DNA from 2 places in the Brevibacillus sp. NL20B1 genome. Region 2 is predicted to be linked to the other one. Evidence: predicted binding sites of a transcription regulator. Region 2 holds the regulator's gene; the other holds the start of a gene.
The links. The regulator LexA, encoded in region 2, represses DNA repair genes until DNA is damaged. The targets are predictions, from matches to a motif close to CGAACATATGTTCG.

Region 1: the regulator LexA is predicted to act here: its motif matches at 4,813-4,826, upstream of KDN35_RS01700 (ImmA/IrrE family metallo-endopeptidase).

Annotation. Positions count from the first base shown of each region.
Region 1 covers NZ_JAGTPT010000001.1:324,144-330,755, reverse strand. The annotation lists gene istA (IS21 family transposase) at 1-379, shown strand, start outside; gene istB (IS21-like element helper ATPase IstB) at 379-1,161, shown strand; gene KDN35_RS01720 (hypothetical protein) at 2,066-2,536, shown strand; gene KDN35_RS01715 (hypothetical protein) at 2,561-2,887, shown strand; gene KDN35_RS01710 (SMI1/KNR4 family protein) at 3,368-3,751, shown strand; gene KDN35_RS01705 (hypothetical protein) at 4,242-4,676, opposite strand; gene KDN35_RS01700 (ImmA/IrrE family metallo-endopeptidase) at 4,842-5,321, shown strand; gene KDN35_RS01695 (recombinase family protein) at 5,436-6,612, shown strand, end outside.
Region 2 covers NZ_JAGTPT010000009.1:105,266-111,877, forward strand. The annotation lists tRNA gene KDN35_RS08420 (tRNA-Ser) at 1-41, opposite strand, end outside; gene KDN35_RS08425 (HesB/IscA family protein) at 284-586, shown strand; gene KDN35_RS08430 (UvrD-helicase domain-containing protein) at 666-2,909, opposite strand; gene crcB (fluoride efflux transporter CrcB) at 2,943-3,308, opposite strand; gene KDN35_RS08440 (DUF896 domain-containing protein) at 3,399-3,596, opposite strand; gene yneA (cell division suppressor protein YneA) at 3,702-3,977, opposite strand; gene lexA (transcriptional repressor LexA) at 4,197-4,820, shown strand; gene KDN35_RS08455 (DUF456 domain-containing protein) at 4,944-5,432, opposite strand; gene KDN35_RS08460 (hypothetical protein) at 5,794-6,018, shown strand; gene glnA (type I glutamate--ammonia ligase) at 6,516-6,612, opposite strand, start outside.

The sequences.
Region 1 (6,612 bases), on a different contig from region 2:
GAAACCCATGAACCCAACGCCGTTTGCGGTCGTCGACCGTCATGCTCGGAAGGTATCAGCCGACTGCCTGGTATCGTTTGAGGCTAACCGTTACTCCGTTCCCTTCCGTTTTATGGGGCAAATCGTGCATGTCCAGGACGACAAGAACGGACACATCCGGATTTACAGTGGAGACATCCTCATCGCGGAACATCCCAAGGCCGTCCAAAAAGGGCAGCTGGTCATCAACAAAAAGCACTTCGAAGGACTGCGCCCAACCGGTCAACATCGAGTTCCTGCCCCAATGCCCAAACTTGTTGACCGACCAGCCCCTGAAGTGCTGGAACGAAACTTATCCGTGTATGAACAATTCCTCGACGAGGCGGTGAGGCTCCAATGATTGGGCTGCAAGAACGTCTTGAGGATGCCTTCCACCAATTCGCATGGACTCGCATTCCCGAGGTGCTTCACCACCACGCCGAAGAAGCTTCCAAACACAATATATCGTATCTGGAATTTCTGGACAAGCTGCTGCAGGAGGAGTTGGCGGCAAAATGGGATCGGTATATCCGGACCCGGACACGTCTAGCCAACTTGCCCTTTCACAAGACCCTGGATCAATTCGACTTTCGTTTCCAACCATCCATCGATGAACGGCGAATCCGGGATCTGGCGACCCTTCGGTTTATCGAGCACCAGGAGAATCCCATTTTCCTCGGCCCGCCCGGTGTGGGGAAAACACATTTGGCCGTTGCACTGGCTTTGGAGGCGATTAAGCAGCGGTATACGGTGTATTTTACAACCGCCCATGATCTCGTGCAAACGCTTCAGCAGGCCGATCAGAACCATACGATCAAACAAAAAATTCGCATGTACACCAAGCCGCGTCTCTTGATCATCGATGAGATCGGCTATCGCAAGATGGACGAACCGGCAGCCCATTTCTTCTTCCAAATCATCTCCGAACGATACGAGACCGGCTCTATCATCCTCACTTCCAACAAGTCGTATGGTTCATGGGGAGAAATCTTTGGAGACTCTATACTGGCCACAGCCATCCTGGATCGTTTGCTGCATCATTCCACCACCATCAACATCAAAGGGGAGAGTTACCGCATCAAGGAGAAGAAAAAGGCGGGATTCTTCCGACCAGGAGAAGATGAAAACAACTCAAACGGGTAGTCTTGTCTATATCCGCCCCCTAAGGGGCGTATAAATACTCTCTTACTGGGGAATTTTCGATTGATTTTTTTTGAGGAATTTTCTTTTGATCTTGACATTAGGAAAATGAATGTTAAAGACAAAGAAAGTACCTTCCACTTCACTAAATGCGTTCAACGGCACTTTTGAGCCATCTTCGTCATCAGATGAACAAGCACTCGCATCATGGTCTGTGCCGATACCAGTACCCCACTTCGACCGTCTGAGCCACATGCCAACTGGTTTATGAGATGTGGTTCAGGAATCTAACCAGCTACACTCCTCCAAACAGTCATTGTATGATGTCCGAAAATAGTCAGTTGCTACCACATCTCTGAAACATTAGTCAGAGCATCCATGACTCTATCACGTCACCAGACGCACAGAATCGGCTTGTGAGATATGATGTAGGTATAGGAGCAATGTGATACCCCCCAACCAACGAAAACGAAAATAGCCCTATTGCAGACCGTTTTAGAACGTAAAGGTAGTCTATTCAGCATTTAATGGTTATTTCTGCAAATAACGAGATGAGTATTTGCTTTTGCACAGCCTTCTTAGCGTTTATCTATTCTTTATAGTTCTCTCTTCATGTTTTTACTGTATCAGTACTGCTCGATTTCATGCATGGATGACTCCCCTATAAGTGTCAACTGCGCTCAAAACTTAGCACTAATAAATTTCACCGTGTACAGATTCAAATTAATGGTTTTGATTGTTTGAAGACAGGTTTGTTCCTGTCTTTTTTCTGTATGCTTAAATCTAAAATCTAATTGTCAACCTCTTATTATATTCAGATAACACATGACATTAGTCCTATTTACAACCAAATTCCCCCAAAATAAACTATAAGTGTAATATAACGCATATATAGGGGTGTATTGTTATGCTTAGACTCTTCAAAAAAGCTGTTTTAAGCCTTTTGTCTACGTCTGTATTGGCTGTATCTCTAGCAATTCCAGTCTCAGCGTCAGCCGCACCTTCAACACAGTACACAACAGCAGGACCAAATTTTGAGGTTGGGACGCAACAAGTAGAGCCTTATGGTTGGAAGACGAAGATAACAAAAGAAGGTGTAGAATTAGCCGCTAGTTATATTAGAAATGGTGGATATGCCCTAGAGAAAGCAATATCAAAGCTTTCCCCAACTGCCGCTAGAGCATTCGGCAGATGGGCTGATAATATTGCCGACTTCTTGGACGACCTTTGCAAAGGGTGGGATGAAGCGGAAGAATACGCTATTTCTTATGTAAAAGACCAAGTAAGAAACTTCCTAAGAGAGAATACAAAACTCTCCCCTGGTACAATCGAGGAGATTGTTGTTGCGGTCGATTGGTTGCTCTGGTTCGTTGCTTAGTTAAATCACCAAGGGGGAATCAGATTGAGTCAGGAATTTACCTACTATGATTGGTTATTAGAGCAAAATCTAACATCTGAGCAAGAATCTAAACTAAACATCCTACTTTATTTGATTTCAGATAAACTGACAAACGAGAAGATTGTCGAAGATTATGACAGGAAAATACGTCAAACAGCACCAGAATTTGTGCATATACTTGATGCTCCTGAGATAACTCATGAGTTGATAATTACCACTTTGGTTGCAAACTTTCAGCTAACAAGAGAATCGGTTTCTCAAATGTTTGAGGGTATGCGTAATCAAGGTAATTTTGCGAAGCTTGCAGAATTTATGAAAGAATATAAATAGCCAAGCTCGCAAGCTATAACAGACAGAACCTTATCCATTAGCAAAGACAACAGGATTAAGTGTAAACCCTAATCATTCCAAAAACTTACAAAATGAACGGAACATCAACCTAAAGGTAGTTCCGTTCATTACTTTTATGTTTATGCAGCGCTAGTGAGTTTAAAGATTTCACCTTATGATAGAAATGAAGATGCTTCATTAGGCTACTCATATACCTTTCCTAAATTGAGGATTGTCCCTTTGGAGAAGAAACGTACTTAATGATGAGGATTTAGAAGCAGATTGGTTTAAAGAACTTAAACCAAGTATACAAGAAGATGAGATGAGGAATTTATATTTTGAAACAGTAACTATTTTCAAATTATCTCATGAAGAGTAACAGGGCAAGGTTTGCAACCTGCCTTGTTTTATGTTGCAGTTGAAAAATTAAATGTCAGTAAGATGTCCCACATTATGCGTTCGCTTATGGAGGGTAAATTCATGCAACCAGACATAGTGCCAATACTGGATTCATTCAAGGTTAGAGTATCCAAAGGCTATACGCTCATTCAAGAAGAATATACTGGTGATTTGATTAATGTGGAGTTTCAGTGGAATGAGCCTGCATCAAAAGAAGAAATCGAGTCCATCACAGAGAAAACAGGATGGGTATTGCCTAACAGCTACAAGGATTTTTTGTCAATACACAATGGGGCTATTCTATTTATGAGTGAAACGCATCAGTTTTGTTTGCATTCAATCGAAGAGATAATGCAGTATCACGCTAGTAGAGACAATACATTTCCCCCTAGTTGGTATCACATGGGGACTTTCTACGGACACTGTCAACGCCGACTTAATTTTGACCCACCATCGCCGGTTTAGAATTGACCCACCCGGCGATTTTTTGTTGGCCAGGTGGAAGGGGGATTCGTGGGTTCCAGTCCTCATCTTCTCACGAAGTCGGTAACTCTTCCCCCTAACATTGACGAATTGGGAATGGGGGAAGAGCTAATCCTGGATAGTTCAGCAAATATTGGATCGTCCCTATCAGTTCCCCCATACACCGAACTCTTGTTGCTGGTTCTCGTGCTGTTTAATAAAAGAGTTTAGTTTCCGCAATCTTCTCAATTTGAAGACTTTCTTTTACTGTGATCTTTTTCCCATCGCTAACTCCGCAACGGGTACACCTGCCAGCCTCATTTCAGCAGCCTTAACTTGATTTCAGCAGGATAACTTACTCTCGTAGCCACAGAAAAAACACCTCCAAGGTTGTCTCCATATCTTACGAAATGGATGCAATTTCTTGAAGGTGTTTTGATTTGTCTCACGTTATGGGGGCAGTCAAGGACAGTAATTTCAAAGCTTCACATTTTTAGTTTAACTCCCCCTTTGGAAATAAAAGCTCCGTATATTTTATTAATATTACACTACAAATTATAGACAGTAAGAGATTGGATATTAAAGGCGGATAAAATATAAAGTGATTTGCTCCAAGAAATACTATGAATTCAAAAAGAGTTATACATAAAAGCAAGATAAACAACAGTTTGCTTTTTAGTCTGTAGATGATAAATATAGCCAGTGCCATTAAAAGAAAACGAATTACAGTCAGTTTTGAAACGCCCCAAAACTCATCCCATGGTATTACACCCTGGTTAACATCATCTACAATCACAAAATACACAAACCCTTCAAGCATTGTACTACCAATAATATAAACAGACAAGATCAATAAAATAACAGGACGGAAAACTTTTTGTGCCAAACCCATTTTCCAAATACCCCCATTATTTAGAATCAGTTCCATTATACACAACCTATTTAACCATTTCAAATGGTTTTACTTAGCTCCCCTTTATTTAAGTAACAGACAGGATATAGCAAAATTTTACACAAAATAGTATAATGCGATTAGTTCAATTGAACTACTTTTGACTTTAGAACGAACTCATATTCGCAGTCGAGGTGAAGGATGTTGAAACTTACGTATTCCCCTACTCCTTTGGAATCGTGGGTCTCACAATTCTATCTATCCCTCGGTATTCGAGAGCCTATTGATTTAGTAGAGTCCCAAATCGCAAAAGCCTTAAACATCTTTCTTGTGTATAAGGACGTCCCCTCAATGTCGTACGAATTTGGACGTTTCAGGAGCATCACCATAGACAGAAGGCTTCCTGTCAAAGTTCAACGGGAACATTTTTACCATGAGCTTTGTCATATCCTCCGTCATGCTGGACGACAATTTATGATGCCGAAAGCGTTTCGAGAGCTTCAAGAGTGGGATGCCCGGAATTTCACAAGGTATGCTGCGTTGCCTTTACATATGATTACAGCTATTGATGTTAAGCAGCCGGGAATTATTGAAGTATTATCGGACCGGTTTATGGTGACTCCGGAGTTGTGTGCGGAAAGGTTGAGACGGATCAAAGAAAAAATTTATAATTCAGCTTGAAAAGTATGGTAAATGTTGCTAGAGATTTTTTGACCAATTCCCCCAGCAGGGGAATTAATTTAGGTAACGAAATCGAACATATATTCCCATACTTAATGAAACAAGGTGATAACTATGTTGAACCGATTAGCCGTTTATGCGAGGGTATCGTCAGACGACCAAGCTGAACGCGGTACAATAGAAAACCAGTTAGAGTTCGCACGAAAGTATGCTGACCTCCACCAGCTTGAAATCGTGAAGTGGTACAAGGATGACGGTGTAACTGGTACCATTCCCCTGGATGCTCGACCTGCGGGGCGAGAACTTCTTGAGGACGCTAAGAACGGCCAGATCGATCTCCTCCTCATCTATCGGCTTGACCGATTGGGCAGATCAGCGCGTATCATTTTGAACGCCGTACATGAATTAGAAGGCTACGGTGTAAAAATCCGTTCCATGACCGAACCCTTTGACACTGGAGACCCTTCTGGCCGTTTCCTCCTCACGATCTTGGCCGGTGTTGCTGACCTGGAACGAGAAACGATCCTGGAACGTATGTGGTATGGAGCCAACCGAGCTGCACGTACTGGCAAGTGGCTTGGAGGCATTGTTCCGTATGGTTATCGAGTAAATCGCGAGGGATTTTTGGAGATTAACGAAGATCCACTCCCCCACTCTGACATGAGCGAAGCTGGAGTCGTCCGGTTAATCTTCCACATGATTGCCAACCAGGGACATTCCTGCATCAAGGTTGCTGATTACCTAAACGCGCTAGGTGTTCCGACTTCATATACCAAAGATGACCGGAAAGTAACACGAGGGAAACGGAAGGAGAAAACCTCAGGTATCTGGCGGCCAGCACGAATTCGCAACATCATTATCAATACCACCTACAAAGGGCTGCACCAGTACGGAAAACGAAGCAATAGGAAACGTGAGATTATTGAGCGTGAGGTTCCGGCTATTGTTGATGTGGAAACATGGGAGAAAGCTCAGCAGGTGCTAAAAAATAACCAGATTGAGGCTCTCCGAAATACAAAAAATCGTTACTTGTTGCGTGGACTAATGAAATGTCAATGCTGTGGTTTAACTTATGTGGGCGCTAACTATCGAGGAAGTAAAAGAGCTTTGAGGGGCTATTATGTCTGCACGGGAAAACAGGCATATCGGGGGCCGTTGCAGGGAAAGTGCCCATCCAAGAACATTCCCCAAGACTGGATCGAGGACGTGGTGTGGAAAGATTGCCTCACCTTTATCCATCATCCTGGAGAAACCCTTAAAGAGATTGCGGCAACATTGAAAACCAAACAAG
Region 2 (6,612 bases):
GATTTCCAATCGTGCTCCTTCGGCCACTCGGACACCCATCCGTATTCGTGACGAGTGATAGTATACCCTGTTTTTTAAAGCAAATCAAGAGGGCTCGTGGATTTCAGGCAAAAAAAATATGCAGCAGGATGGACACAGGCTGCACGTTTCCGCCGCTGCTTCGTCAGGGCGATGCGCTTGATCACACGCGTCTTGCTGACGTTTCACACTTTGCGCATTGCACAGCGATTTTTCTGTTGGTAAGATGAAGAAGACACTTTTACAAGTAAGGAGACTGCCCCGCATGAAGGTAAAAATCACCCGCAACGCTGCGAAGCAATTGAAAGCTGTGCTGGATCAAGAAGAAGACAAAGAGCTGAAACTGCGCGTCTACATCACGCATAAGCACGGCGACCACGCCCATTACGGCCTGGCGCTGGACAAGCCCGGTGCCGACGACGAGGTCGTCTCCACCGACAAGGAGATCGACGTGATCGTCAACAAAAACGAGCCGCTGCTGGATGGCGTAAAAATTGACTACCTGTACCTGCCGGAAGAAGGCTACGTCATCACCAATCCGTCCAAAGGCAATCACGGGGATCACTGATTCCAACGAAAAAGCTCTCTGCACGACAACCTGCGCAGAGAGCTCTTTTCTTTGTTTAGCAAAATTGAACAACGCGTTTCTATGATGTAACGGACAACAACTCGTCGGGAACATCGCACAGCAGCGGGCTGATTCGGCCCGCTTCGTGCAGGATCAACAGCCGGTGAACGGGACGGGTCATCGCCACGTACAGCAGTTTGGCGTCCCACTCGCTGTCCGTGTATCGCTCCACATCCAAGAGGATCACTGCGTCAAACTGCAGCCCTTTGGTCAGATACGCCGGCATGACCGTTACACCTCCGGGGTATCGGCTGTCTTTGGAGCCGAGCAGGACCAGTTCGCTGATCGCGCCGCGCAGCGCCTTGTGCGCCTGTTTGCTCTCTTCGGCTGTCTTGGTGACGATGGCGACGGTCTGAAAGCCTTCTTCTTGCAATTCCCGGACAAGCCGTGCCGTTTGTTCCCATTTTTCGGCCGGAGCCGCATACGACAGCATCTTCGGCTTTTCTCCGTGCCGCAGCACCGGCCTGGCCATCACCGACTCGGGCAGGCGAATCCTGCGCAGCACCTCGTTGGCACAGCGCATGATCTCAATCGTGGACCGATAGCTTTGCGCCAGCGTGTAATACGCAGCGGGAGGCTGGACAAACACACCGCCTGTCAATTCGTCCCACGTCTGCAGGCCCCGGTAGCCGTGGATGCCCTGTGCGATGTCGCCCACCACGGTCAAGGACTGCCGCTTCGTCACCAGGGCGATCACGGCAATCTCCAAGGCGCTCAGATCCTGCGCCTCGTCCACCACCGTATGGTCGAACTGCCCCGCCTGTTCGAGCCCGTCCACCAGATGGCGCAGGTACAACAGCGGCGCCACGTCTTCCGGCTCGATCCGCTCGTTGGCAAAAAGCGCCTCCGATGATTGACAGACGTCCGCAATGACGCTGTCCTCCACGCCATCCGGCGCCAGGCGTCTGAGCAGCGTCTCATCCGTGATCAGCTTCCGGTACGCCGCGAATACATCCACCTGCGGGAAGGACGACAAGTACTTCTCCAGAATCTGTTCCATCATCCGCTCAAACCTTGTCAAACCCTGTTTGTCCAAATCAATCCGCATCTCGCGCAAATGGGCAAACAGCTGCTTGTTCATCTCCTGCTTCAGATGCTTGCGCAGCGCCTCGAGGCGCTTTCGGTAGGGCAGGTGGCCGAACTGGCCGGTAAACAGTTCCCGGATCGTCTCTCCGCTGATGGAAAAGACCTGTTGGGTCCGGCTGTAGACAAAGCTCAACTTTTTAAACGGGATTTCCGTCTCCGCCAGATAGCGCAGATAGTTATCCAAGGCAGCCTTGCAGGCGAGCGAGCCTTTGAACCGCAGGCGGTTTTGCGTCATCTCCCGTTCCCGCCGGTCCTGTCCTTCCTCGAAAAACAGGCGCAGCAGCTTCTGCGGGTCGGTGATGCGCCAGCCTTTGGGCAGAAGCGGCTTGGCCAGCTTGGCCGCCCAGTCCAAGAACGTGGCCTGCTGGACGTCATCCACCCCCAGTTCCGGAAGCACGTCCGATATGTAGTTCAGAAACAGGCGGTTCGGCGCAAACACCATGAATTTTTTCGACATCATCGTATCCTGGTAGTTGTAGATCAGGTAGGAGAGGCGGTGCAGCGCGATGGTGGTCTTCCCGCTCCCGGCCACCCCCTGGACGACGATGGGACGGTCTTTGTCCGCCCGAATGATGTCGTTTTGTTCGGACTGGATGGTCGCCACGATGTCCTTCAGCCGACTGTCGTTGGTCTGGTTGAGATTGGCGGCGAGGAACTCATCGATATACCCTTCCTCGAGAAACTCGTCGGGATGGCCGATACCCCGGCGGATCGTCTCCTTGACCGCCCCGTCGTAGATGCCGGTAATCTTTCCCTTCTCAATCGCAAAGTTGCGCTTCAGGCGAACTTCTCCACGGACGATGCCCTTGTCGGTCCGGTAGAAGGCGTCCTTGCTTTCGCCGCTGTAGTACAGGCTGGCAATCGGAGCCCGCCAGTCCACGACCAGCGCATCAAACGTATCGCTGCGGACAATGCCGCGCTTGCCGATATAGACGATGTCCAGTTCGTATGTCTCATCCTTGAGAAAGTCCACCCGGCCGAAGTAAGGTTTGTCTTTCCCCTGGTCTTCCAGATACCGCAGTTCCTTGGCCTTTTTGTACCCGACCACCTGCTTCACGTAGTCGTCGGTCACTTCCCTTACTTCCTCGCGCAGTATCTCGATCTCCCGTTCAATGGCGGACACCGTTTCATCCAGCCGCTTTTGTTCCTGTTCGTAATCGGGATGCCGAATCGTCACGTCCATCCTCCCTTCGCTTCAATCGCGCTGGCGTCAGCCCACATGCCGGCCCAGCCAGACTCCGGCTCCGCAGGCCAACAGCCCAATGCCGACGCTGAGCAGCACGTACGCCAATCCGCGTCCAATGTTCCCGTCGCCAAAAAAGGTGATGACCTCCAGAGAAAAGGTAGAAAAGGTCGTAAAGCCGCCCAACAGCCCGGTGGTAAAAAGCAGGTACAGCTCCGGCGGGAGAAACCCCCGCTCCTTTCCCCAGGCGTACAAAAGACCGATGCAAAACGAGCCGACAACATTGGCTCCCCACGTACCTGCCGGCCAGCCCGGCTGATTCAGCACCAGGCCCAATCCATACCGCACGATTGATCCGACAGCGCCCCCCACTGCCACAGCAAGCCACGACATGCGCATTCCTCCCTGTTCGCTCCGTTTCGTCGTAGAAAAAGACATCCAAGCGAAGCGCGTGGATGCCTTTTTGTGCCAGTACACGTTATCTTAATGTTTGGGACCGTTGTCCTCAAGATCTTCCACATAGCGGATCGATTCCAGGTTAGCCCGCAGGGACGCCTTGACAGCGTCGATGTACTTGCGCCGCAGTGCCTGCTGCTCCTGTTTTTCATCGTCGGTCAGGCCTTGTTCGCGGGATTTCTTGGCCAACTCGTTGATCCGTTTGATTTCCGCGTCGGTTACCACAGCCTCTCCCCCTACTCTCTGTAATGCCGCTCTATTATAACACATCGGCGGCACAACGCAAGCGAAAGGATATACACTGGCCTGCCCCGCTGTCTTGGCTGCCGTCTACTCTCCGACGGGAACAGCCAAGCGCTGTCCGGGGTATATGTCGGAGTTGTCCAGTCGGTTCATCTTTTTGATCGCGTACACCAGTTCGCGCACCTCCATGTCGGCTTCGTCCTGGTGCTCAACGGCAATTTTCCACAAGCTGTCACCCTTCTGAACGGTCACTACCTTCACAGGCACGATCGACGACGACTCCGATGCGAACACAAGTTCTGTCAGGAAGTAAAAAAAGAGAGAGAATACCACGAAAAAGATCAATGCCCCACCGCGTCTCACACCAGTGCGGCTATGGCGCTCCTGTTTTTTGGTGAAACGGTTGTGTGCGGATACAGCATGCATGATACCATCCCCCTGCAAACATACGTTCTATATTCTTGTTTTCATCATAATGCGAACATGTGTTTTGTGTCAAGCGAAATCGAACTAACGTTTGTCGAACGCAAGATCCCATGGTACAATATAGAAAACATGTTCGAGAAAACAGGGGTGTGGTCCATGTCCAAGCTATCCAGCAGACAACAAGCCATTATCGATTTCATTCGCAAGGAAGTCCGCGACAAGGGATATCCGCCGTCCGTTCGTGAAATTGGCGAGGCCGTCGGGTTGGCCTCCAGCTCCACCGTCCACGGTCACCTGGCCCGTCTGGAAAAGAAAGGATTGATCCGGCGCGACCCCACCAAGCCGCGCGCGATTGAGCTGTTGACCGATGGCGACCGCTATCAGGATGACTATGAAGTATCCGTCGTGCGAGTGCCCGTCATCGGGAAGGTAACGGCCGGGCAGCCCATTACGGCCGTGGAACACGTGGAGGATTACTTCCCCCTGCCGGAACACATTGTCACCTCGGACAAGGTGTACATGCTTCGCGTGTCGGGTGACAGTATGATCGAGGCAGGCATCCTCGACGGCGACTACGTCATCGTGCGCCAGCAAAACGTGGCCAACAACGGCGACATTGTCGTGGCGATGACCGATGAGGACGAAGCCACCGTCAAGCGGTTCTTCAAGGAGAAAAACCACTTCCGCCTGCAGCCGGAGAATTCCACGATGGAGCCGATCATCCTGGACTCGGTCACCATTCTGGGAAAAGTCATCGGAGTGTACCGGTTGATTCACTAGGAAAACGAATAGCCCGTATCTTTCCCGACCATCGTCGAAAGATACGGGCTCGTTTTTTCTATGGCGCTGTCAGACCGGCACGATCCGGTGCAGGAATTGCATCTCGCCCCCTTGGAGCATGATCTACAGGGCGGCGATGAAAAACCAGATGATCATCACGATTTGCAGGACGACCTTGACGACTGCGCTGCCGAGAAATCCGACGAGCGATCCCACCCCCGCCTTAATCGCCCGTTCAAACGGCTGGTTGGATACGAACAGCTCTACCAACACCACAAACAAAAACGGCAGGATCAGCATCCCGAACGGCGGGAACAGGAAAATCCCGAGAAAGATACCGACCGCCGCTGCAATCGACGACCACTTGGAACCGCCGTACCGCTTCACGAAGTACATGTTGGTCAGCAAATCGGCGCCGTACAGCAGCACACTCAGCACCACCATCCCCCACCAGAACGACGCCGGCAGCCCGGCCCCCGGTTCGGCGAGGACAAAGTGGTACAGCAAAAACCCGGCCCAAAGCAAAATCGTATCCGGCAAAACCGGAAGAAAAATACCGGCGATGCTTGCGACAAACAACGCCACGATGACAATCCACAGCAGTATTTCCATCGGGCACACTCCTTTCTCTTAGGATATACGGATTACCTCGCCAATCGTTGCATCCTTCTATATATTCTCGTCCACATTTTTGCAGAAGCCAGCCAGGCTGCAAAATTACACGGCCCCATGCGGTTCCATTTCATATTCACATCCGTGCTGGAAAGCAAGCGGATTACTGGTTTATCACTGCCTGGATTCGTTTTTCACATGACTCATCTTGGTCAGTATGCACGTATCAGTAAAAATAAACAGATTTTTCTTTTTCCATAAATCATAATAATTGACATATTTTATCATTATGGTTAATGTATTCTTTGGAATACGTCTGTAAGTGTACGGTCGATTAATACTTAGGAGGTACAAAAGTAATATGGAAGACGATGATATAAGATGCGAACATTGCAAGAAACTTTCTTTTTGGTGCGAAATCGAGCATTTGAGACCAAAGAAGTGCTCCATTCTCCGCGATGGAGAAATCTATTACATCTGTGAATATTGTATAGGCGAAATTGAAGTTTTAGGTGAAGGCGCTGAGGAAGTTGAATACTGGAATGAATGGGTGAAAAAGAAACGTTTGGAAAACGAACAATCATAACGCAGCCCCTGCCATGGGGCTGCTCAGACTGAAGACAAACGGTTCATTGAGTTAGCGTCCACAAAAAATGATCTCCAGGCCGAAAGGCCTGCCTATTCATCAACCGAAGCGGAAGACAATGTTCATCGCATGGCGGGATGGGCCAAGCGAGCTCCTTTGACGACCTGCTCAGCTGAAAAACGAAGACGCGGGAATCAACAGGGGACACAAGTCTCACTTCCTCGAAATACCCAGATGTTTGTCCCCTGCCCGCGTCTCGTTTTGGAGCGGACATCATTCGCTTCTGTGCTGGGCGTCAAGCAAGCGAGCGGGCCTGATCTCCCATGTGCCGCGGACTTTGTCTACACGCTGTGCAGCCCCTGCCATGGGGCTGCTGTTTTTTTTGCTCTCTGGAGCCCATACGCCCTCGTCCTCAAAAATAACAAAAAGGAGCAGGGCCATCACTCGGCCCCACTCCCGGAACTTCCCCGCCCCAACAGGCAAAGGGGGTTCGCTGATTAGTAGGTGTTCATGTATTGTTCGCGTTCCCAATCGTGGACGCGGGTACGGAACATATCCCATTCGATTTCTTTTGCCTCGGTGAAGTGTACCAGG